4 regions of the Rhodococcus globerulus genome follow, and region 4 is predicted to be linked to each of the others. Evidence: riboswitches for the same ligand, from Rfam matches in the RefSeq annotation. Region 4 holds a riboswitch; each other region holds the start of a gene.
The links. A riboswitch is a leader RNA that binds a small molecule or an ion and turns the genes downstream of it on or off. The one in region 4 is predicted to bind cobalamin.

Region 1: linked by a shared signal. The riboswitch ahead of cobN (cobaltochelatase subunit CobN) and the one ahead of KYT97_RS08790 (ABC transporter substrate-binding protein) in region 4 are both predicted to bind cobalamin.
Region 2: linked by a shared signal. The riboswitch ahead of KYT97_RS22740 (CbtB domain-containing protein) and the one ahead of KYT97_RS08790 (ABC transporter substrate-binding protein) in region 4 are both predicted to bind cobalamin.
Region 3: linked by a shared signal. The riboswitch ahead of KYT97_RS00615 (VWA domain-containing protein) and the one ahead of KYT97_RS08790 (ABC transporter substrate-binding protein) in region 4 are both predicted to bind cobalamin.

The regions. Positions count from the first base shown of each region.
Region 1 covers NZ_CP079698.1:995,622-1,000,833, forward strand. The annotation lists gene cobN (cobaltochelatase subunit CobN) at 1-1,017, opposite strand, end outside; cobalamin riboswitch at 1,057-1,187, opposite strand; gene cobG (precorrin-3B synthase) at 1,239-2,381, shown strand; gene KYT97_RS04435 (precorrin-8X methylmutase) at 2,401-3,027, shown strand; gene cobJ (precorrin-3B C(17)-methyltransferase) at 3,024-4,508, shown strand; gene KYT97_RS04445 (DUF1990 domain-containing protein) at 4,534-5,037, opposite strand; gene KYT97_RS04450 (ScbR family autoregulator-binding transcription factor) at 5,056-5,212, opposite strand, start outside.
Region 2 covers NZ_CP079698.1:4,988,428-4,993,639, forward strand. The annotation lists partial or broken gene KYT97_RS22720 (hypothetical protein) at 1-227, opposite strand, end outside; gene KYT97_RS22725 (MarR family winged helix-turn-helix transcriptional regulator) at 282-737, shown strand; gene KYT97_RS22730 (flavin-containing monooxygenase) at 854-2,701, shown strand; gene KYT97_RS22735 (CbtA family protein) at 2,761-3,525, opposite strand; gene KYT97_RS22740 (CbtB domain-containing protein) at 3,516-3,710, opposite strand; cobalamin riboswitch at 3,737-3,857, opposite strand; gene mhuD (mycobilin-forming heme oxygenase MhuD) at 3,932-4,240, opposite strand; gene KYT97_RS22750 (alpha/beta fold hydrolase) at 4,285-5,022, shown strand; gene KYT97_RS22755 (HIT family protein) at 5,013-5,212, opposite strand, start outside.
Region 3 covers NZ_CP079698.1:142,733-147,944, reverse strand. The annotation lists gene KYT97_RS00615 (VWA domain-containing protein) at 1-1,407, opposite strand, end outside; adenosylcobalamin (AdoCbl) riboswitch at 1,444-1,590, opposite strand; gene KYT97_RS00610 (GNAT family N-acetyltransferase) at 1,643-2,119, opposite strand; gene mqo (malate dehydrogenase (quinone)) at 2,131-3,669, opposite strand; gene KYT97_RS00600 (alpha/beta hydrolase) at 3,816-4,847, shown strand; gene mtr (mycothione reductase) at 4,844-5,212, shown strand, end outside.
Region 4 covers NZ_CP079698.1:1,920,224-1,925,435, reverse strand. The annotation lists gene KYT97_RS08800 (MMPL family transporter) at 1-721, opposite strand, end outside; gene KYT97_RS08795 (hypothetical protein) at 877-1,377, opposite strand; cobalamin riboswitch at 1,536-1,663, shown strand; gene KYT97_RS08790 (ABC transporter substrate-binding protein) at 1,839-2,792, shown strand; gene KYT97_RS08785 (FecCD family ABC transporter permease) at 2,789-3,829, shown strand; gene KYT97_RS08780 (ABC transporter ATP-binding protein) at 3,826-4,593, shown strand; gene KYT97_RS08775 ((2Fe-2S)-binding protein) at 4,590-5,212, shown strand, end outside.

The DNA of each region.
Region 1 (5,212 bases), 920 kb from region 4:
CAAGGCAACACGGCGCTCCGGCGTCGGAATATGACGCAACTTGCCGTGACGCACCGCGATGCCGGCCACGCGGGCTGCGCGCTCCGGATCAGGCATGTACGTGGACAGTCCGTCGGAATCGATTTCCTTGAACGAGAACGGCACCGTGATGATGCGTCCGTCGAATTCGGGGACCGCAACCTGCGTCGCGACATCGAGCGGCGACAATCCGTCGTCGTTGGCATCCCAGGTGGCGCGGCTGCTGGTCAGGCACAGTCCCTGCAAGATCGGAACGTCCAATGCGGCGAGTGCTGCCACGTCCCACGCTTCGTCGTCGCCGCCCGCGGATGCGGTGGCCGGCTTGGTTCCGCCGGCCGCGAGAACCGTCACGACCATGGCGTCGGCCCGGCGAAGTGTGGTCAGCAATTCGGCTTCGGCGCTGCGCAGCGAGGCGCAGTAGATCGGGAGCGCGGTGCCGCCGGCATCGGCAATCGCGTCGCAGAGCGCCTGGACGTAGCGGGTATTCCCGGCGAGGTGCTGGGCGCGGTAGTAGAGAACCGCGATGACGGGACCACTGTTGTCGCTGATGTCGGGGGCAAATTCAGCGATTCCCCACGACGGCAGCCGCGTCGGGGCCTCGAAGCCGTGACCGGTGAGCAGCACTGTGTCGGACAGGAAGTGGTGCAGCTGCGCCAGGTTGTCTGCGCCGCCCTCGGCCAGGTAATTGTGCGCTTCAGCCGCAACGCCCGGGGAGACAGTCGAGCACTCCATGAGGTCGGCATCAGGCGCGTGTTCGCCGCCGAGCACCACGACGGGCAGGCCACTGGCCAGGACCATGTCCAGACCGTCTTCCCAGCTCCGACGGCTGCCGAGGATGCGCACGATCACAAGATCGACGCCGTCGAGCAAGCCGGGTAGATCCTCGGAAACCAGCAGCCTGGAGGGGTTTGCCCAGCGATACGAAACGCCGTCTCCGTTGTCCTGGCTTGCGCGAGCGCTCAGCAGATCGGTGTCGGACGTCGAGAGCAGAAGAATCACAGGTGAAACCTTCCTGGGGTTTCGCGCCCCGTGAAAAAGATCTTTCATGGACAGCAGTTGAGGGTCTGACTCGTGTTTACGAACGGAAACACTTCCGCTTGTACACACTCACAGTGGCGCGACCGCACCGGAATCTCACCGGTTTCCTCACCTGCTGTCACTGGTTGACCGTGATGCTACCGGTCGCGGGTCCGTGCTCTGCACGGTCGTACCCTTGAACCATGTCCACAGACCGTTCTCAGCCAGACGCGTGCCCTGGAGCGCTGCAGGTCCACCAGGCCGCAGACGGCCCGTTGGCGCGCGTGCGCCTACCCGGCGGCGCTTTGGCTCCACACCAATTGCAAACGCTGGCCGAGGCTGCCCGCGACGTGGGCAACGGTCAGATGGAACTCACCTCACGTGGGAATATTCAGCTCCGAGCCGTCAAGGACCCCCGCGTATTCGCCGACCGGATCGCGTCCGCTGGTTTGCTCCCCTCGGCAACGCATGAGCGGGTTCGCAACATTCTGGCGTCGCCGCTGTCCGGCCGAATCGGGGGTGTCGCCGATGTGCGTGAGCTGGTTCGCACTCTTGACGCGGCGGTGCAGTCGGACCCCGCGTTGGCGCAGCTACCAGGACGAACACTGTTCACACTCGACGACGGCCGCGGCGACATCAGCGGTCTGCACGGCGATTTCGGACTGCACGCCCACAGCGAATCCGAGCACTCACTCGTCCTCGCGGGGCATCGCACGAACCACCTTGTCCATGTCGACGACGCTGTGCCGTTGCTCCTCGAGGCCGCGCACGCGTTCCTGAATCTTCGGGACAAGCACTGGCGACTGGCCGAAGTGCCAGACGGAATCGCTCGAACGATCGATCATCTGGGCCTTTCAGCGGAATTTGCCGGTGCCGTCGACCTCGCCCCGGATGCGGGGCCGTCGATCGGATGGCTCGAACAACGCGACGGAACCGTCGCATTAGGCGGCGGACTCCGCTTCGGACTCCTGGATGCACGACTCGCCGAATTCCTCGCCGCCATCGAAAAACCCGTGGTCGTGACGCCGTGGCGCTCGATCATGATCTTCGATCTCGACGAAGGCGCAGCCGAGCAGGTGGTGCGAGTTCTCGCTCCGATGGGCTTGATCTTCGACGAGAATTCGCCGTGGCTCGACGTCACAGCCTGCACCGGAAGCCCTGGATGCGAGAAGTCGCTCGCCGATGTCCGGGCGGACGCCATCGAAGCCGTCGAGCAGGGCTCACTACCGATCGAAGGCCGGCAGCACTGGGCGGGCTGTGACCGTTCCTGCGGGCGCCCCCGCGCGAAAGTAGCCGACGTGATTGCGACGACCGACGGTTACCGGGTGAATCAGACCGATCAGTGATACCTCTATCCTGTGCCCCATGATCGAGTACATCCGTGACGGCGCAGAAATTTATCGCCAGTCCTTTGCCACAATTCGGGCCGAAGCCGACCTGAGCCGTTTTCCGGCGGATGTCTCGCAAGCTGTTGTGCGGATGATCCATGCGAGTGGTCAGGTCGACCTGGTCGACGACATCGCGTTCACACCCAACGTCGTCACCGTCGCGAGGGCTGCCCTGCGAGCGGGTGCGCCGATCTTCTGTGATGCGAACATGGTCGCCGCCGGCATTACCCGTAAGCGTCTGCCCGCCGACAACGACGTGATCTGCACACTGCGCGATCCGCAGGTTCCCTTGCTGGCGAACACAATCGACAACACACGCTCTGCGGCGGCTATCGAACTGTGGGGCCCGAAACTCGAAGGCGCCGTGGTCGCGATCGGCAATGCGCCGACCGCGCTGTTCCATCTCCTCAACCTGATCGAGGCGGGCGGACCGCGGCCTGCTGCTATCGTCGGCGGACCCGTGGGATTCATCGGATCCGCAGAATCCAAAGAAGCGCTGATCGGACACCCCAGCGGCATAGACCATTTGATACTGAGAGGCCGACGCGGCGGCAGTGCCGTCACCGCGGCTGTCGTCAATGCGATTGCGAGCGAACAAGAATGAGCGAAGGCAAGTTGTGGGGAGTCGGCATCGGACCCGGCGATCCGGAGTTGGTGACCGTCAAAGCTGCCCGAGTGATCGGCGAGGCCGACGTCATCGCATTCCATTCCGCGCGGCACGGTAAGAGCATTTCCCGCGGGGTTGCTGCTCCGTACATGCGCGAGGGCCAGATCGAGGAACACCTCGTGTATCCCGTCACGACCGAAACCATCGACCATCCGGGTGGGTACCAGGGTGCGATGGACGAATTCTACGAAGCCGCAGCCGAAAGGTTGGCCGTCCACTTGACCGCCGGACGCACTGTGGCACTACTCGCCGCGGGCGACCCGCTGTTCTACAGCTCGTACATGCACATGCACAAACGCCTGGCGGATCGTTTCGAGGCCGAGGTCATCCCCGGTGTCACCTCCGTCAGTGCCGCGTCGGCCGCACTCGGAAAACCCCTGGTAGAAGGTGACGAAATCCTCACCATCCTGCCCGGGACCTTGCCGCAAGCGGAGCTCACGCGACGCTTGAAGGAAACAGACGCCGCAGCGATCCTCAAGTTGGGCCGCACCTTCCCACCGGTTCTGCGCTCACTCGAGGACGCCGGCCGACTCGGCGAAGCGCACTATGTCGAGCGAGCCAGCACACCTCGCCAGCGCGTCGACGCTGCCGCCGACGTCGATCCAGCGGGCGTGCCGTACTTCTCCATCGCCATAGTTCCCAGCCCGTCGAACAATGCAGCGACGCGCGAAAACACCGCAGGTGAAGTGGTTGTCGTCGGCCTCGGACCCGGCGACACCGCATGGACCACACCTGAAGTGGCGCATGAACTTTCACTGGCCACAGACCTTGTGGGATACGGCCCGTACGTCGACCGCGTGCCAACCCGCCCCGGACAGCGCCGCCATTCCAGCGACAATCGCGTCGAATCGGAGCGGGCAGCGATGGCCCTCGACCTCGCCAAGAACGGCGCCCGCGTGGCCGTCGTCTCGTCCGGCGATCCCGGTGTATTTGCCATGGCTGCAGCGGTACTCGAGGTGGCAGCCGAAGATCAGTGGAGCGGCGTTCCCGTCCGAATCCTGCCCGGCATGACAGCGGCAAATGCCGTGGCCAGTCGCGTCGGAGCCCCCCTGGGTCATGATTACGCCGTGCTCTCCCTCTCGGATCGGCTCAAGCCCTGGGAAGTGGTGTCGCGTCGCATCTCAGCGGTCGCCGCGGCAGATATGGCTTTTGCCGTCTACAACCCGGCGTCGAAATCCCGAACGTGGCAGGTCCAGGCCATGAAGGATTTGGTACTCGAGCACCGCTCCCCCGAAACTCCGGTCATCATCGGCCGAGATGTTGCCGGTGCGGAGGAATCGGTGCGCATCGTCACGCTCGGCGATCTCGAACCGTCCGAGATCGATATGCGCACGTTGCTGATCGTCGGATCGTCCATGACAAAGGTTGTGGATACCGGTTCCGGCCGACAGGTGTTCACGCCGCGTCGCTACCCCTAACATGATTGTGAAGGATTTTGTTCGCTCAGCGAACAGAATCCTTCACAATCACTGCGCGGATGTAGCGCCGGGTCACCCATCCCTGCACCAGACGCCCAATCGGAGCACCCAAGCGCACCCACCAAGTACCGGGCTTGGAGAATGCCGTGATCTCGAGGCGAACCTGATTGCCGAGTTCGTCGAAATGGACAATGAACGACTCTTCGCCGCACTCGGGATGACCACGGCGCGTGCCGTACGCAAATCCGGCCCGGTTCGGCTCGTCGACCACGTAAACAACGCGGACGGGCACCAATATCGGTCCGAAACCGAAAGTTGCGTCTTCGCCGGTCCTGGCGGTGTCACCGGCAGCTTTCACCGTCAATCCAGCGCCGCGATGCATCCCCCACGTCATGACAGTATTGGCCGCTGCCTCGAAATCGGCGCGGGTAGTACCGACCACCGCACGCTCGCGCACGTGGTGATAGCCAACGGGCAGTAGGCCACCTGTTGCTCCGATTTCGGAGTAGGTCAGCGGTTCCTGGTCCACGTCAGCAGTGTGGCACAGCTAGGCGGCAGCGGGTTCCCATCGCGCCTTCACGAGTCGGTCGATGTCACCAACGGCCGGCCCGGACACGATTCCCGGTAGGAGCAACTGCCACATCTCATCGACACGTTCGGTGAGATCAGTGCGCCGGGTGATCACGTTGGACACCAGTTGAACT
Region 2 (5,212 bases), 3.1 Mb from region 4:
CCCTTGGACACAGCCAGCAGAAGCGAGACCAATCCGACTCCCAGTCCGAGTGCTCCGATCAGATCGAAGCGTTCGCCGGTGTTGTGTACCGGGGTGGCGGGAACGAAGAACCAGATCAGCACGGCGATGATCACGCTGAGAACGGCGGAACCCCAGAAGAGGACACGCCAGTTGGTGTGCTCGGCCACGGCAGCTGCCATTGGCAACCCGAGTGCGCCGCCGATGCCCGTCGTGTCGAGATTCGGTGCGCGGATCGAGAATGGATCGGTAGAAGGACTGGCATGGACAAGCCCACGCATTTGATCGAGTTCGAAACCATGCTGCTCGGGCGATACGTCGGCCTCCATCCGCCGCAGTACAAGCATGGTGGCAATCACCTCGATCGAAGTGCTTACACGTTGCTCAGTCGCATCGACATGCAAGGCCCTATGTCGATCGGTGAACTCGGCGAGGCCTTCGGGCTGGATACATCGACACTCAGTCGCCAGACGTCCGCAATGGTGAATTCGGGTTTGGTTCAACGTATTTCCGACCCCGATGGCGGTATGGCGCGAAAGTTCCGCATCACCGACGAGGGGATGCGCCGACTCGGTGCGGATCGGGCTGGCAACGTGGACGGCCTGGATCGGGTCGTGGCCGATTGGGAACCTGAGGATGTGGCGACGTTTGCGATGTGGCTTCGGAGGTTCAATTCCGACGTCGAGAAACTAGCCGGACGTCCCTGGCCGCGAACGTAGCGGGGCACAGTCCGGGAGAACTTCAACGGCCCGGGGATTGCAACGGATTGCAACGCTTGTGACCCGGGCCACTTATGCGATGTGCTGTGTATCACATTCCCAAAGAAGGAGAAGTGATGACGCAAACCATCGATTCCGCAGTCGTAGCCGCGGAAAGCTCGACGGCTGTGACACCTCAGGAGCGCGTCGACGCCTGGCTGGCGGATTTCGAGTCGGCGCTCGCCGCTCGTGACATCGAACGGGTCGCAGCAAAATTCGCCCTCGACAGCTTCTGGCGAGACTTGGTTTCGTTCACCTGGAACATCAAGACCGTCGAAGGTCGCGAGCAGATTGCCGACATGCTTTCCGAGCGTCTCGACGACACTGATCCTTCAGGATTCCGGACCACCGAGACCCCCGACGAAGCCGACGGCGTCACGTCGGCCTGGATCGAATTCGAGACCTCGACGGGCCGCGCGCACGGACACCTTCGGCTCAAGGACGAACTCGGCGATCCTGTTGCTTGGACACTGCTGACGTCATTGCAGGAACTCAAGGGACACGAAGAGGGCAAGGGCACCCGCCGGCCACGCGGCGCGAAGCACGGGGCAGACCCGGACCGCATCACCTGGGCCGAACAGAAGGAGATCGAGGACCGCGAACTCGGCTACACCACACAGCCTTACGTCGTGATCGTCGGCGGCGGCCAGGGCGGAATCGCGCTCGGAGCGCGCATGCGTCAGCTCGGAGTTCCGGCCATCGTGATCGACAGCCACGAGCGGCCGGGGGATCAGTGGCGCGGACGCTACAAGTCCCTGTGCCTGCACGATCCGGTTTGGTACGACCACCTGCCCTACATGCCGTTCCCCGACAACTGGCCGGTGTTCGCGCCCAAGGACAAGATCGGCGACTGGCTCGAGATGTACACCAAGGTCATGGAGGTTCCGTACTGGAGTTCCACGACCTGCACGTCGGCGTCATTCGACGAGAAGGCCCAGGAATGGACCGTCGAGGTCAACCGCAACGGCGAGAAGCTGACGTTGCGTCCCAAGCAGTTGGTGATGGCGACCGGTATGTCCGGCAAGGCCAATGTTCCGACCTTCCCCGGGCAGGACAAGTTCCTGGGCGATCAGCACCACTCGAGCAAGCACCCCGGCCCGGATCAGTACGTGGGCAAGAAGGTTGTGGTCATCGGGGCGAACAACTCCTCGCACGACATCTGCGGCGCTCTGTGGGAGAACGGCATCGACGTGACGATGGTGCAGCGCAGTTCGACGCACATCGTGAAGTCGGATTCGCTGATGGATCTGGGCTTGGGTGATCTGTATTCGGAACGCGCACTCGCCGCCGGTATGACGACACACAAGGCCGACCTCACGTTCGGTTCGCTGCCGTACCGGATCATGCACGAGTTCCAGATCCCGGTGTACGACGCAATCCGTGAGCGCGACAAGGACTTCTACGATCGCCTCGAAAAGGCCGGCTTCGAGCACGACTGGGGCGACGACGGTTCTGGCCTGTTCATGAAGTACCTACGACGCGGCTCGGGTTACTACATCGACGTCGGCGCTGCCGAACTGGTCGCGAACGGGGACATCAAGCTCGCGCACGGCAACATTTGTGAGCTGACCGAGAACAGCGTGATTCTCGAAGACGGAACGGAACTACCGGCCGACGTGGTGGTCTACGCAACCGGCTACGGCTCGATGAACGGCTGGGTGGCCGATCTGATCGGTCAGGACACTGCCGACAAGGTGGGCAAGGTCTGGGGCCTGGGGTCGAACACCACCAAGGATCCAGGACCGTGGGAGGGCGAGCAGCGCAACATGTGGAAGCCGACGCAGCAGGAAGCGCTGTGGTTTCACGGCGGCAATCTGCATCAGTCTCGCCACTACTCGCTGTATCTGGCGCTGCAGTTGAAGGCGCGCTACGAGGGCATTCCGACGCCGGTGTACGGGCTGCAGGAAGTGCATCATCTGAGCTGAAAACAAACTGCTGTGCGCCTTTGTTAACCGCCCGTGGTTAACAAAGGCGCACAGCAGGGTCAGCGCAGGGCGAACTTTTTCGCGACATCGGCATCCTTGGTCGCGCGCTCGGTGAGGAAGGCAAATGCCAATCCGAGTGCAAGCCACAAGGTTGCCTGTGTAGCGAGGGACGAGAGGCGGAACTCCCACAGCAGAGTTGCCGGGAAGTCGTCGCCCACCTCGTTGATCGTGGGCAGCGAGAGGTAACCGATTGCCACGATGACAAGGAACGCAGCCACCGGAGCGGCGACGCGCACACTGAGGAACTCGTGGGCGGATACAGCTTTTGCCGCCGCGGCGGCCGCGGTGACGGCCAGCAGTCCGAGGATCACGGTCGCGAGCCACAGCCAGGTTCGCTGGTTGATCGTGTCGGGATCGCCGACGGCTGGTGGGTTGGCCGGGTACTTGAAGAAGGGCACCGCCTCGATGGCGAGCCAGCCTCCCAGTGCGATGGCCATCACCAACAACGGTCCGGACATGGTGGTGATCCGCCGCGCGTAGTTGGCGACTACGGCGAAGATGGCACCGAGGGCCAAGCCCGCGAGCGACGTTGCGAGGAAGAGTCCAGCGCGTTGACCGTCACGACTGACGAGTGGAGCTTCTTCGTCGCCGTGCGAGTGTCCGGCAGTTTCGCCGGCGGCACTGTTGGCTTCTTCGATCGCGATGGCAGCGTTGACGTGCGGTTCACCCAGCACAAATGCAACTCCGCCGGCAAGGATGCCTGCGATCAAACCAGCCAACAAGCCACGAATCAGAAGCTTCGTGAAATTGTCGACTAGTGGCACGGGAGGCCCATCAAGTGGCGTCCGTCGTGCATCAGCTCATGCATGTACATGCCTGTGCGTGAGATTGCGCCCTGGTCGAATCCGACCAGGTAGAGAGCCAGCATCGCGAACAGCACAACAGCTGCGGCGAGGAAGGCAAGACGAGTCGAATCGATCGACGAGTCGGGAGAGTAGGCGAGTGCCATCGAAGCCTCCTGGGATTTTCGCGTCCCCTAGGTCAAATGCGATGGCCGGAGTGTCTGGCTGTCGAGGTGGTTTCACCTCGAATTACAGTGGCGCGACCGCTCCGGGCTTTCACCGGATTCCTGTCGACCATCGCGTGTACAGAGCGCACTTTAGCAGTGAACACACGAAAATCGTGAAGGATTTTGTTCGCTAGGCGACCAAAACCCTTCACGATCACGGATCAACTCTTGGCGGGGACGTCCAGAACGACCTCGAACTCGAGCAGCGACGCTCCCGAGGCGACGGGCTTGGCGCGCTCACCCGAGTGCGCTGCGCGGGCCGGGCCGTCACGCCAGTCGGCGAACGCCTCTTCGTTTTCCCACTGCGTGACCACGAAGTAGCGGTTCTCTCCGGCGGTGGGGCGCAGGAGCTGGAATCCGAGGAATCCGGGAGAGTTCTCCACGGCATGAGCGCGTGCTGCGAAGCGCTTTTCCAGTTCGGGGCCCGCGCCCTCGGGGATTTCGATTGCATTGATCTTCACGACTGCCATGTAAGCGACATTACCGCGCGGCTCCACCGCGTACGGTGACATTCGTGTTGCATGACGAAGGTGGTACCGGCCAGCCGATTCTGTTGTTGCACGGCCTCATGGGTAGTGCCCGGACGTGGCGCCGCCATGTGCCCTGGATTCGCGAGTTCGGCCACGTCTACACGTTCGACGCGGCCGGTCACGGACGGCCGGCGCCCGCAGAATTGACGACCGAGGCCTTTGTCGAAGACCTTGCGTCGGCCGTCACGATCATCGACGAGCCGATGATCGTGATCGGGCACTCGATGGGTGCCCTGCACGCGTGGTGTTTTGCCGCCGCACATCCGGACCGAGTGCGTGCGTTGGTTCTCGAGGACATGGCACCGGATTTCCGCGGGCGCACTGCGGAGGACTGGGCTCAGATGGTGTCGTCGTGGCCGCAGCCGTTTGCCACCGATGACGCGGTGAAGGAATTCTTCGGTCCGGTTGCGGGACAATACTTTCTGGATTCGTTCGACCGCCGCGACGACGGGTGGTACCTGCACGGTGACGTGTCGACCTTCCGCGATATCTCGGAAGAATGGGGCACGCGACATTTCTGGGATCAGTGGAGTGCAATCGAGGTGCCCACCCTTCTCGTCGAGGGTGAGTTCACGATTACCCCGCAAGGCCAGATGCGCGAGATGGCAGAGCGTCCGGGGACTCGGTATGTGCGCATTGCCGACGCCGGTCACCTTGTCCACGATGATCAACCAGACCGGTACCGCGACGAAGTGACGGCGTTCCTGGTTGATCAGAGCTGACTTCGGATCGACGCTCCCGCTTCTTCGAGTTCGACGGCTCGCCTCGCCAGGAGCCCGGCTGCGAACTTGGCTTTGTCTCCGCTGTGTCGCGGCACGACGTGCAGATGGGAGTGAAAGACGGTCTGACCGGCAGCACGACCGTCGTTGACCAGGATGTTGACGCCGTCTGCGGCGATGTCGCAGCTCCGCA
Region 3 (5,212 bases), 1.8 Mb from region 4:
GCGCGCCGCCATCGACCCCGACGCGTCCACCACGAACACGATCAGATTGCCCTCGCGCCCTTCACGAATCGCGCCTCGCAGGTCGGCCGGCGCCAACCGCAGACGGCCCTCCGTCCGGCCCCGCGCAATCTGCGATTCCGCAGCGGCAAACACCGTGCTCGTCAGGTGCAGACCGTGCCCGCGGTCGGTGGTGGACCGCACGACGCGTCCACGCGACGACGTGGAGCGCGAACGCCGGCCTGGCGCACCCTCACCGACACCAGGAACTTCGAGAAGTTTGGCCTTGAACGCACTGCTCGGCGGCGCAGACGGTCGATCGGTGGCGCGAACTCCCCCGCCCGGACCGTCCGGATCGTCTTGCGGCCCATCATCGTCGGGGCCGTCATCATCAGGGCCCCCGTCATCGGGTTCATCGCCGTCAGGTTCGCCGCCTTCAGGATTCTCGGGTGGTTCAGGCTCGCCGGCCCGAGCATCCTCGTCTGCACGATCCATCGCGTCGTCGAGTTGCTGCTGATCGAGGCCCGGCTCGTCGAAGGGATCGCGACGGCGGCGGTGCGGCAGTGTCAGTTCCGCTGCGACTCGTACGTCTTCCTCGGCGACCTCGCTGCCGCCACGCCAGGCAGCATGAGCGGTGGCAGTACGGGCGAGAACAAGATCGGCGCGCATACCGTCCACGTCGAACGACGCGCACAGCGACGCGATGCGCCGAAGTTCGCGGTTGCTCAGCTCCACGCCATCCAGTTTGTCACGCGCAGAAAGGATTTCGGCGGCGAGTTCCTGATCGGCCGGCGCATACCTGCGGGCAAACGCCTGTGGATCGCGCTCGTAGTCGAGGCGTCGTCGCACTACCTCCATCCGCACATCCACGTCGCGAGACGCCGACACGTCGACCGCCAGACCAAAACGATCCAGCAGCTGTGGACGCAGTTCTCCCTCTTCGGGATTCATTGTTCCGACGAGGACGAACTTCGCGGCGTGGGAGTGCGAAATTCCGTCCCGCTCGACATGCACTCGGCCCATCGCGGCCGCGTCGAGAAGAACGTCCACCAGGTGGTCGTGCAGGAGATTCACTTCGTCGACGTACAGAACCCCCTGATGCGCCGCGGCCAGGAGTCCGGGCTGGAAGGCGCGCTCACCGTCGCGTAATACCTTCTCGAGGTCGATCGAGCCGATCACGCGGTCCTCCGTCGCCCCGACGGGCAGTTCGACCAGCCTGGCCGGACGCGTCACACCGGCGTCGTCGACAGCCGGTAGCAAAGCCGTCAAGGCTCGAACGACGGTGGATTTTGCCGTGCCCTTTTCACCGCGAACCAGCACGCCACCGATTCCGGGGTGTACGGCGCACAGGATCAACGCCAATCGCAGTTGGTCCTGGCCTACTACCGCGCTGAACGGGAAACCCGCCACCGCTGCCTGATCGTCTTCTACACGCACGTCGACATCCCTCCACCTCTCGGTTTCCTCGCCGAGAACTTGGCTTCATCCGAACGTCGCGGCAATCTGGCTGAGATCTCGTGAGATCTTTACAGTGGCGGGACCGCACCTGAATCGAACAGGACTTCCCCGCGAGCATTCGGTATCGAAAAAACCCTAGTCGGCCCACAATTGCGTGAGCCGACTGGGTCGGGTGTATGACTGCGTTTCAGCTGGCAAGCACAAACGCCTCGCCGCCACCGCGGCGCATCGGGGTGTGCGGAATACCGTCCTCGATAAATTCTTCGCCGTCAGCTTTGAAGCCGTGCTTGCTGTACATGTCGACCAGATAGGTCTGAGCGTTGATGCGGCACGGCGCTTCGCCCACTTCGGCCAGCGCAGCTTGCAGCAATCGCGTCGTATGGCCCTGTCCGCGTGCTTCACGTGACGTGCAGAGTCGACCGATTCGGAAGCTCTTCGTGCCGTCGTCGTGCTCTTCGAGGAGGCGCAGAGTGCACACCACCTCGCCGTCCTGCTCCAGCCAGAAATGGCGGGTTTCCGTCAGCAGGTCCCGCCCGTCCAACTCGGGGTACGGGCAGGCCTGCTCGACGACAAATACTTCTACCCGAAGCTTCAACAACTCGTAGAAAGTCTTGTTGTCGAGGTCGAGTGCCCATGAACGCTTCAATGCTGCTGTTGCCGTCATGGTTGCGACTATCACACAGTTGCAGCGGTCTCCGCGACCGGAAGAGAATCGGTTGACGCCGAGGAATCGAGCTCGAGCACCTTCGAGGACCAATCCCAGACCTGGTTGAAAAGTCCTTCGTTGTCGGTGAGCTTGACGCCGATGGACGGAACCATCTCGCGCAGCTTGCCCTTCCAGCCCTGGAATTCGGTCGGGAAGCAGCGCTCGAGCACGTCGAGCATCGCGGGAACAGCCGTCGACGCGCCTGGTGACGCACCGAGCAGTCCGGCAATGCTTCCGTCTTCGGCAGCCACCACGGCGGTACCGAATTCGAGGACGCCGCCCTTGCCCTTGGCCCGGCGAATCACCTGGACACGCTGGCCTGCGGTGATGAGCTCCCAGTCCTTGGTCTCCGCCTTGGGCGCAAATTCACGCAGATCCCAGATGCGTCCGGTTTCGCTCTTGGTGAGCTCACTGACCAGGTACTTGACCAGACCGAGTTCGCTGACGCCGACGCCGAGCATCGAGAGGATGTTGTTGGGCTTGACCGAACCGGGCAAGTCCGTGAAGCGACCCTGCTTGAGGAACTTGGGCGACCAGCCGGCGTACGGTCCGAACAGCAGGCCTGGCTTGTTGCCGATGACACGCGTGTCGAGGTGCGGAACCGACATGGGCGGAGCGCCGACGGCAGCTTTGCCGTAGACCTTGGCGCTGTGCTGGTCGATCAGCTCAGGGTTGGTGCATCGCAGGAACGCGCCGCTGACGGGGAAACCGCCGAAGCCCTTGGCTTCCTTGATGCCCGACTTCTGCAGCAGGTGCAGAGCGCCGCCACCGGCTCCGACGAACACGAATCGTGAACGCACGACGCGCTTTTCACCGGTGCGACGGTTGGTGACCTTGACGGTCCACGTCTTGTCGGAGTTCTGGGTGAGGTTGGTGACCTCGTGACCGAAGTACATGTTGCCGCCGGTCTTGCCGATGTAGCCGACGAGCTGCTTGGTGAGCGCTCCGAAGTCGACGTCGGTGCCGTCCTGGCTCCAGTTGAGGGCGATGGGATCCGAGAAGTCGCGGCCCTTTGCCATCAGCGGCAGGCGCTTGGTGAACTCGGCCGGATCGTCGATGTACTCCATGCCACGGAAGAGCGGGTGGCCGACAAGTGCGTCGTAGCGGGCACGCAGGTACTTGGCGTTTGCCTCGCCGTGAACGAAGCTCACGTGCGCGATGGGGTTGATGAATTCCTTGGGCTGCGTCAACACGCCCTGCTCGACAGCGTGTGCCCAGAACTGCCGGGACACCTGGAACTGCTCGTTGACGTTGACGGCCTTCTTGATGTCGACCGTGCCGTCCGAGTTCTCGGGGGTGTAGTTGAGCTCACAGAGCGCGGAGTGACCGGTTCCCGCGTTGTTCCACGGGTCGCTGCTCTCGGCTGCGACGGCGTCGAGCCTCTCGAAGGTCGAGATCGACCAGTCCGGCTGCAGCTGGCGCAACAATGCACCAAGCGTGGCACTCATGATGCCCGCACCTACGAGCACTACATCCGTCTTCGTCTCTACCGCGTTCTGATTCGACACTGGAGAATCGACTTCCTTGTCATTAGCCGTGCGCGCATCCGCCTGCTGTGTTACGCCGAATAGGTTACCTGGGCGTAAGTGCGCCGTTTACCACCCCCAATTGTGCTCTACAACGCCGCCGGGAAACGACGATTAGATTGTGATCTGTGACTACATGGGTTCCAGACGTCCTCGGAGACGGATATCAGCAGCTGACCATTCCTCTCGGAACCGATCCGGACGGTGAGGGTGAGGTCGACGCGACACTCGTCCGCTATCAGCCGCCTGGCGAGGCAGTTCGGGCGAACCGTGCAGTTCTGTACGTACACGGGTTCACCGATTACTTCTTCCAGAAACATCTGGCGGAGCACTTTGCCGAGCAGGGCTACGCCTTCTTTGCACTGGATCTGCGCAAGTGCGGGCGTTCACTGAAACCGGGCCACACCGCTCACTATGTGTCGGATCTCGCACTGTACGACGCCGAACTCAACGAGGCCCTGCGCATCGTGAACTCCGAAACCGACGGCAGCGAACTGCTCCTGATGGCGCATTCGACCGGTGGGCTCATCGTTCCGCTGTGGCTGGACCGACTCCAGCGCAAGCCGGGCGGCAGCGCGGGACACGGCATCGCGGGTCTTGTGCTCAACAGCCCGTGGTTCGACCTGCAGGGTCCAGCGATGGTTCGCAGCGTCGGCACCGCCGCCATCGACGCACTGGGACGGGTGTCCGCGAAGACTGTCATCCCCGGCACGGGCTTGCCGACGTACGGCTCGAGCCTGCACGTCTCCGCCAACGGCGAGTGGGACTACAACCTCGACTGGAAGCCGCTCGAAGGCTGCCCGGTCACGTTCGGGTGGATGCGTGCCGTGCGCGGCGGACACGCGCAACTGCACCGCGGCCTGGACATCGGTGTGCCGGCGCTGATCCTGCGCTCGAAGAAATCGGAGTTCGCCAGGGCGTACCACCCCGGCGTCGACCTGGCAGATTCCGTCCTGGATGTGAGGCAGATCGCACGGTGGGCAGGTTGCCTCGGTGATCGGACTACCATCGTTCCCATCGACGGCGCGCGCCACGACGTCTTCCTCTCGACTCAGAAGCCGTTGGCCACAGCCTTTTCCGAACTCGATCAGTGGCTGGAGTGGCTAGAGCGCCATCTGACCGCAGACGCAGACACCACCACACAGGAGAACGCGCAGTGACGCATTACGACCTTGCCATCATCGGAAGCGGCTCGGGGAATTCGTTGCCCGACGAGCGATTCGACGGCAAGAAAATCGCCATCCTCGAGGAAGGCACCTTCGGCGGCACGTGCCTCAACGTCGGTTGCATACCGACCAAGATGTTCGTCTACGCGGCAGAGGTCGCGAACACGGTGTCGCATGCCGAGAAGTTCGGCGTCGACGCCACCCTGGACGGCGTCCGCTGGTCCGACATCGTCAAGCGCGTCTTCGGCCGGATCGATCCCATCTCCGCGGGCGGCGAACGCTACCGCAGCGAGGACAGCCCCAACACCACCGTCTACCGCGGCCACGCCACCTTCACCGGACCGAAGACCATCAACACC
Region 4 (5,212 bases):
CGAGCCCCAGCAGTGAGGCCACGTTGATCGAGAACGAACTGACCTCGGTGACCGACGTCAGAACTCGCAGTACGGCCAAGGCGCTCAGCACGCTCAGAACTCCGACAAAAACCGGTACGGCTGCAGCGACAAGACCGCCGAAGATGAAGACCAACAACACGAGGGTGATCGGGATGGCTATGGCCTCCGCGACAACAAGATCCTTCTCCAGCGTGGTGTTGAAGGCGACACCGACTACCGTGTTTCCAGCGAATTGTGCTTGCGCGCCTTCCACTTCGAGCGTGGGGAGCAGATCGGAAAAAGTGGCGGAGGTGACTCCGGAATCCGGTGCCAAGGTGATGGCAACCGCGCCCATCGTTCCGTCGTTGGAGACCAGATTTGCCTTGGTCGCGGCGTCGGCGGTCCAATACGACTTCACCGAGGCCGTCGGGACGTTGGCCGTGAATTCGTCGACGGTGGCTGTCACCGCCGGGCCGATGTCGTCGAGACTTCGGCCGTCGGTCGGTGTGTAGATCGCAATGATGTCCGCGGTTTGCGGTCCGAGGTTTTCCTCGACGATTGCTGCGACCTTCGCGGAGTCGCTACCCGGGTCGACAAACCCTCCTTGGCTGAGCTTTCCGAATACTCCGAGACCCCACACGCCACTGATCAGCACGATGAGAACTGCGAGCGAGAGCACCCACCATTTTCGGGAAACGACGGTTTGGGCCCAGCGTGTCATTGATCAACTCCGGTGAAATTTTCGGACATGGCCGTACCGACTGTATCGGGGGGAGGGATTCTGTATCCGGGGAGGGATTCTGGGCATGACACACCGTTGCCGCTGAACGTAAGTCACGTTCAGCGGCAACATCGGCTAATACCTGGTGCGTGGAGTCAGCGATTGTCCTTCTTGGCCTGACGCCGTGCACCGGCGGCGATACTGGACGCTTCGAACTTCTTCTTGCCCGGAGAACTACGAGTTTCGTCGACGCGAGCCTTGCCCGCGGACGCGACCTTTCCGTTACCCGTGTCGATGTCGCTGAAGGACGGTGCGTCCTTGCGAGCGCGACCCAGCCGCTCGTCCTTGAGCTCTCGGGCGCTCTGGCGCGAGACCGCTGCCAGCCGGCGGCTCACTCTGCTGAGCGCGTCTTCGAAAACTTCTGCTTTGCCGGCGTTGCGCGCATTTGCCGACTTACCGGATCCGCGTCCCTTCTTCTCGGCCACTTTTGCCGAACCCGCACGTCGGTACAACTTTGTGTACTTGTTGCGGGCTCGACGAATGCGCGTGTGCAGGGCGATCAGTTCGTCTTCGTCGAGTTCGGCAATCTGATCCTTTTTGGTCTCGAGGATCAACACGTATTCGTCCTCGGAAAGGGAATTCAGAATCTTTTTCACGTCTATTCCGATCTGTCCAGAGTTTCCGAATTTCGGTGGTACCGCATGCTAATCCTTTTTCGAGGTCCGTGGCGGAATACCGTGCTCTGGAGAGAGTCCGGAATGTACGCGGCGAGGCCGCCTGCGATTCGGTTCGGATGTGTCAGGCATACTGCTGGAAGCACTTGCAAGCCATGCGTGTGGGGGAAGCCGGTCCAATTCCGGCGCTGACCCGCAACGGTAGGTTCGTTCTCGAATCATCGAGAACGAATGAGCCCGAATGCCCGCCGCGTGGTGTGCGACATCCATTCGTCGTGGTCTACGAACCGGAAGTCCAGCGAGAGCACTGCCCGCGGATTCCCTATACGTGGTGGGTGTTCTCCCAGGATTCTCATTCGTGGCTCTGAGCCCTTTTGCGAGGTCCCGTGTCACTCAAGATTTCCCCCACCCGCGCCGTTGTCGTGTTGATCGCGACTGCGTTGATGGCCGCCGGTTGTTCGAAAGGTGAGGCAACCGAAAACTCTGCGTCGACGGAGTCGTTCGCTCAGCCGGTCAGCATCACCAATTGCGACCGTGAACTGGTCTTCGATTCGCCGCCGCAGAGAATTGTGTCCTTGAACGGCCATGTCACCGAAGCACTTATCGAGATCGGCGCGGGTGACCGCATTGTCGGACGGGCATACAGCGACAACCCGCCCACCGCGGAGACCGCCGAACAGTTCAATAAGATCCCCAGTCTGTCCGATACCTTCCCGAGCGCCGAGCAGATTCTGGACGTGGATCCCGACTTCGTTGTCGGCGGAATGACCAGCGCATTCAACGAGAAGCAGGGAAGATCACGCGACGCGTTTGCCGAGAAAGGGATCAATACCTTCCTCTTCTCGGAATACTGCGGCACCGGTTTCCCCGATATCGGACTGCTCGAGAACGACTACACCCAACTCGGCCGGGTCTTGGGTGTCGAGGATTCCGCTCGCGCCGTAGCCGAACAGATCAGCTCTGGCCTTGACGCAGTCCGCGCGTCGATCGGCGATGCCGCGCCGGTATCCGCGTTCTTCTACGACAGCGGTGAGGATGTTCCGACCACGATCGGTGGCGTCGGCGTCGGGCAACTGGTTGCCGAGTACTCCGGCGTGACAAACATCTTCTCCGAGGGTGCCAAGCCCTACATCGATGCAAGCTGGGAGGCTGTTGCCGAGCGCGCGCCCCAGGCGATCGTCGTCATCGACTACGGAGACAAGACAGCGGATCAGAAGATCGACTTCCTGCGGTCCCAGCCGTTGATGGCAACCACTCCGGCTGTCGCGCAGAACCGATTTGTCGTGGTGCCTCTTGCCGATCTCTTCGAGAGTTCCCGTTTGGTGCGCTCGGCACAGACCATTGCGAGCGCTTTCCATCCGGGTGCTGCTACTGCAGGCACTGACCCGGCGAAGTGACACTTTCACGTTCCGGTTACGGCGCTCTGCTGGCCGGACTGCTGGTAGCCCTGGCAGCCATGCTGGGGTTGGCGGTGTCGTTCGGGTCGGTGCGCATTCCCGTCGGTGACGTGTGGGCGATAGTCGGAGCACGCTTGGCGCCAGGGACTTTCGAGACCTGGTGGACGGCGGCGCGGGAGTCGATAGTGATCGACTCCCGCCTGCCGCGCGCCCTCACCGCTGCCGTGGTGGGTGCGTCGTTGGCGCTCTCAGGTGCGGTGGCACAGGCGGTCACCCGCAATCCGTTGGCCGATCCGTACCTTCTCGGTGTGTCGTCCGGCGCGGGTTTCATGGTGGTGCTGGTTTCCGTGCTGGGTATCGGTGTCGGTGTCCTGGGCGTTTTCACGATTCCCGTCGCGGCCTTTGTCGGCGCGATGATCCCGCTGTTCCTCGCCCTGGTGATCGGTGGCAGATACCCTCAGCCCACGGCGATCATCCTGGTGGGAGTTGCTCTGGCCCAGATCTTCTCGGCGCTCATCACGTTCTGCATTCTGGTTCTGGCCGACGATCGGCACGTGACGTCCGTGATGCACTGGATAGCAGGCGGATTCGGCGATTCGAGATGGTCGACGCTGATCTTCCCGACCGTCGCGCTTGTTGTCGTCGGAGTTGCGTTGCTGCTCAGCGCGCGTTGGATGGACGTCCTGCAGACCGGCGACGACGGCGCCGCAGCCTTGGGTATGAACGTGCGACGCTTCCGCGTGTTGTCACTGCTTGCGGTGTCCGTCCTGGCCGGCGCTGCGGTGAGCGTCGCAGGCGGCATCGGTTTCATCGGATTGCTGATTCCGCACCTTGCGGGATTTGTGGTGGGTACCAGAGCAATCCGTCTGCTTCCCGCCGCCGCATTGCTGGGCGCAGTGGCGATGGTGGCTGCTGACACGGTGGCACGCTCGGTGTCGGAATCGACAGAGCTCCCGGTGGGTGTGATCACTGCCTTGGTGGGAGCGCCGATATTCGTCTGGATGCTCTACCGGCAGTACAGGAGGTTGGAGCAGTGATTCTCGAACTCGTCGACACGCGGGCCCGGCTCGGAAATCGTGAGGTGTTGCACGGCATAGGTTTCCAGGCTTCCGCAGGTGAGATTCTCGGCTTGGTCGGCCCGAATGGCAGTGGCAAGACGACTGCGCTGCGTTGCTGTTACAACGCGCTGACTCCCAGCGGTGGTGCGGTGCTGATCGATCGGGTGGACGCGACGGCATTGTCGCGCAGGGAGATTGCCCGAACCGTCTCGGCCAGTGTTCAGGAACCGGCGGTGTCCGGTGGGCTTTCGGTGCGTGAATCCGTTGCTCTCGGACGCACGCCGCACCGAAATTGGCTGGATCGCACGACGGAGCGAGACGGCAACATCGTGGATCGGTGCATTGAACAGGTCGGTCTCGAGGCACTGGCCGGTAGGGACGTCGCGACGCTCTCCGGTGGTGAGCGTCAGCGCGTATCCATTGCCCGGGCGCTGGCGCAGCAACCGAAGATCCTGTTGTTGGACGAGCCGACCAATCATCTGGACCTGCGGCATCAGCTGATCGTGATGGAGCTGCTCACGGAGTTGGCGTCGCAGGGGTTGGCCGTCGTGGTCACGATGCATGATCTTCGCCTGGCCGTCGAATATTGCGATCGACTGGCGGTGCTCGAGGCGGGAAACTTGCGGGCGTGTGGGCCCACCGCTGCGGTGCTGGAAGAATCGTTGCTGGCCGAGGTATTCGGGATCAAGGCCCGCGTGGAGCACGGGGTGCGTCCGCGGATGGAGATTGTGGGGCTGGCGTGAATGACGAGATAGGCGCGATCTACGCGCGGATGGCGGCGGCGGTTCCGTTTTTCGAAAGCCTCGACGCTTATCCGGCGACCATCCCGGCCGAGGTGATGACGGACCCGGACTGGATGGCAGCGCGCGTCGCGGATACGGCAAAGCGGTGGGGAAGTGACGAGAGCCGGGTCAACGGCACTTTGTGGTGGTATTCGGCCAGTTCCACGTTGACCGGCATCCCGCTCGGAACGGGGTTGGTCACCGGTTTTGCCGCCGATCCGTCGCTGTCCGGGGCCCGGATTTTCCTGCGTGACGACGGCTATCTCGGGGGATTTGTTGCTGCTTCTCTCATCCCGATCACTGTCGGTGTTGACGAGTTGGCTCGGGCGATGCACGAGGCATTGACGCCTGTCATCGAGGTGCTGGCCGAGGTGTCCGGAGTGCGCGCGAAGGCGTTGTGGGCGATCACCACCGATTCCATTGCCAACCGCGCGCTCGATGCGGCAGGCGTACGCCGTGAGCGCGGAAGTGCCTGCGCTGCTGGATTGATCGATGCCCTCCGTAGTGCGGGCGCGCCCATTCCGCGGCCTCGTTTTGTGGATGTGAACGCGGGGGCGAACGCCGCGCGAGTGGAGAATCC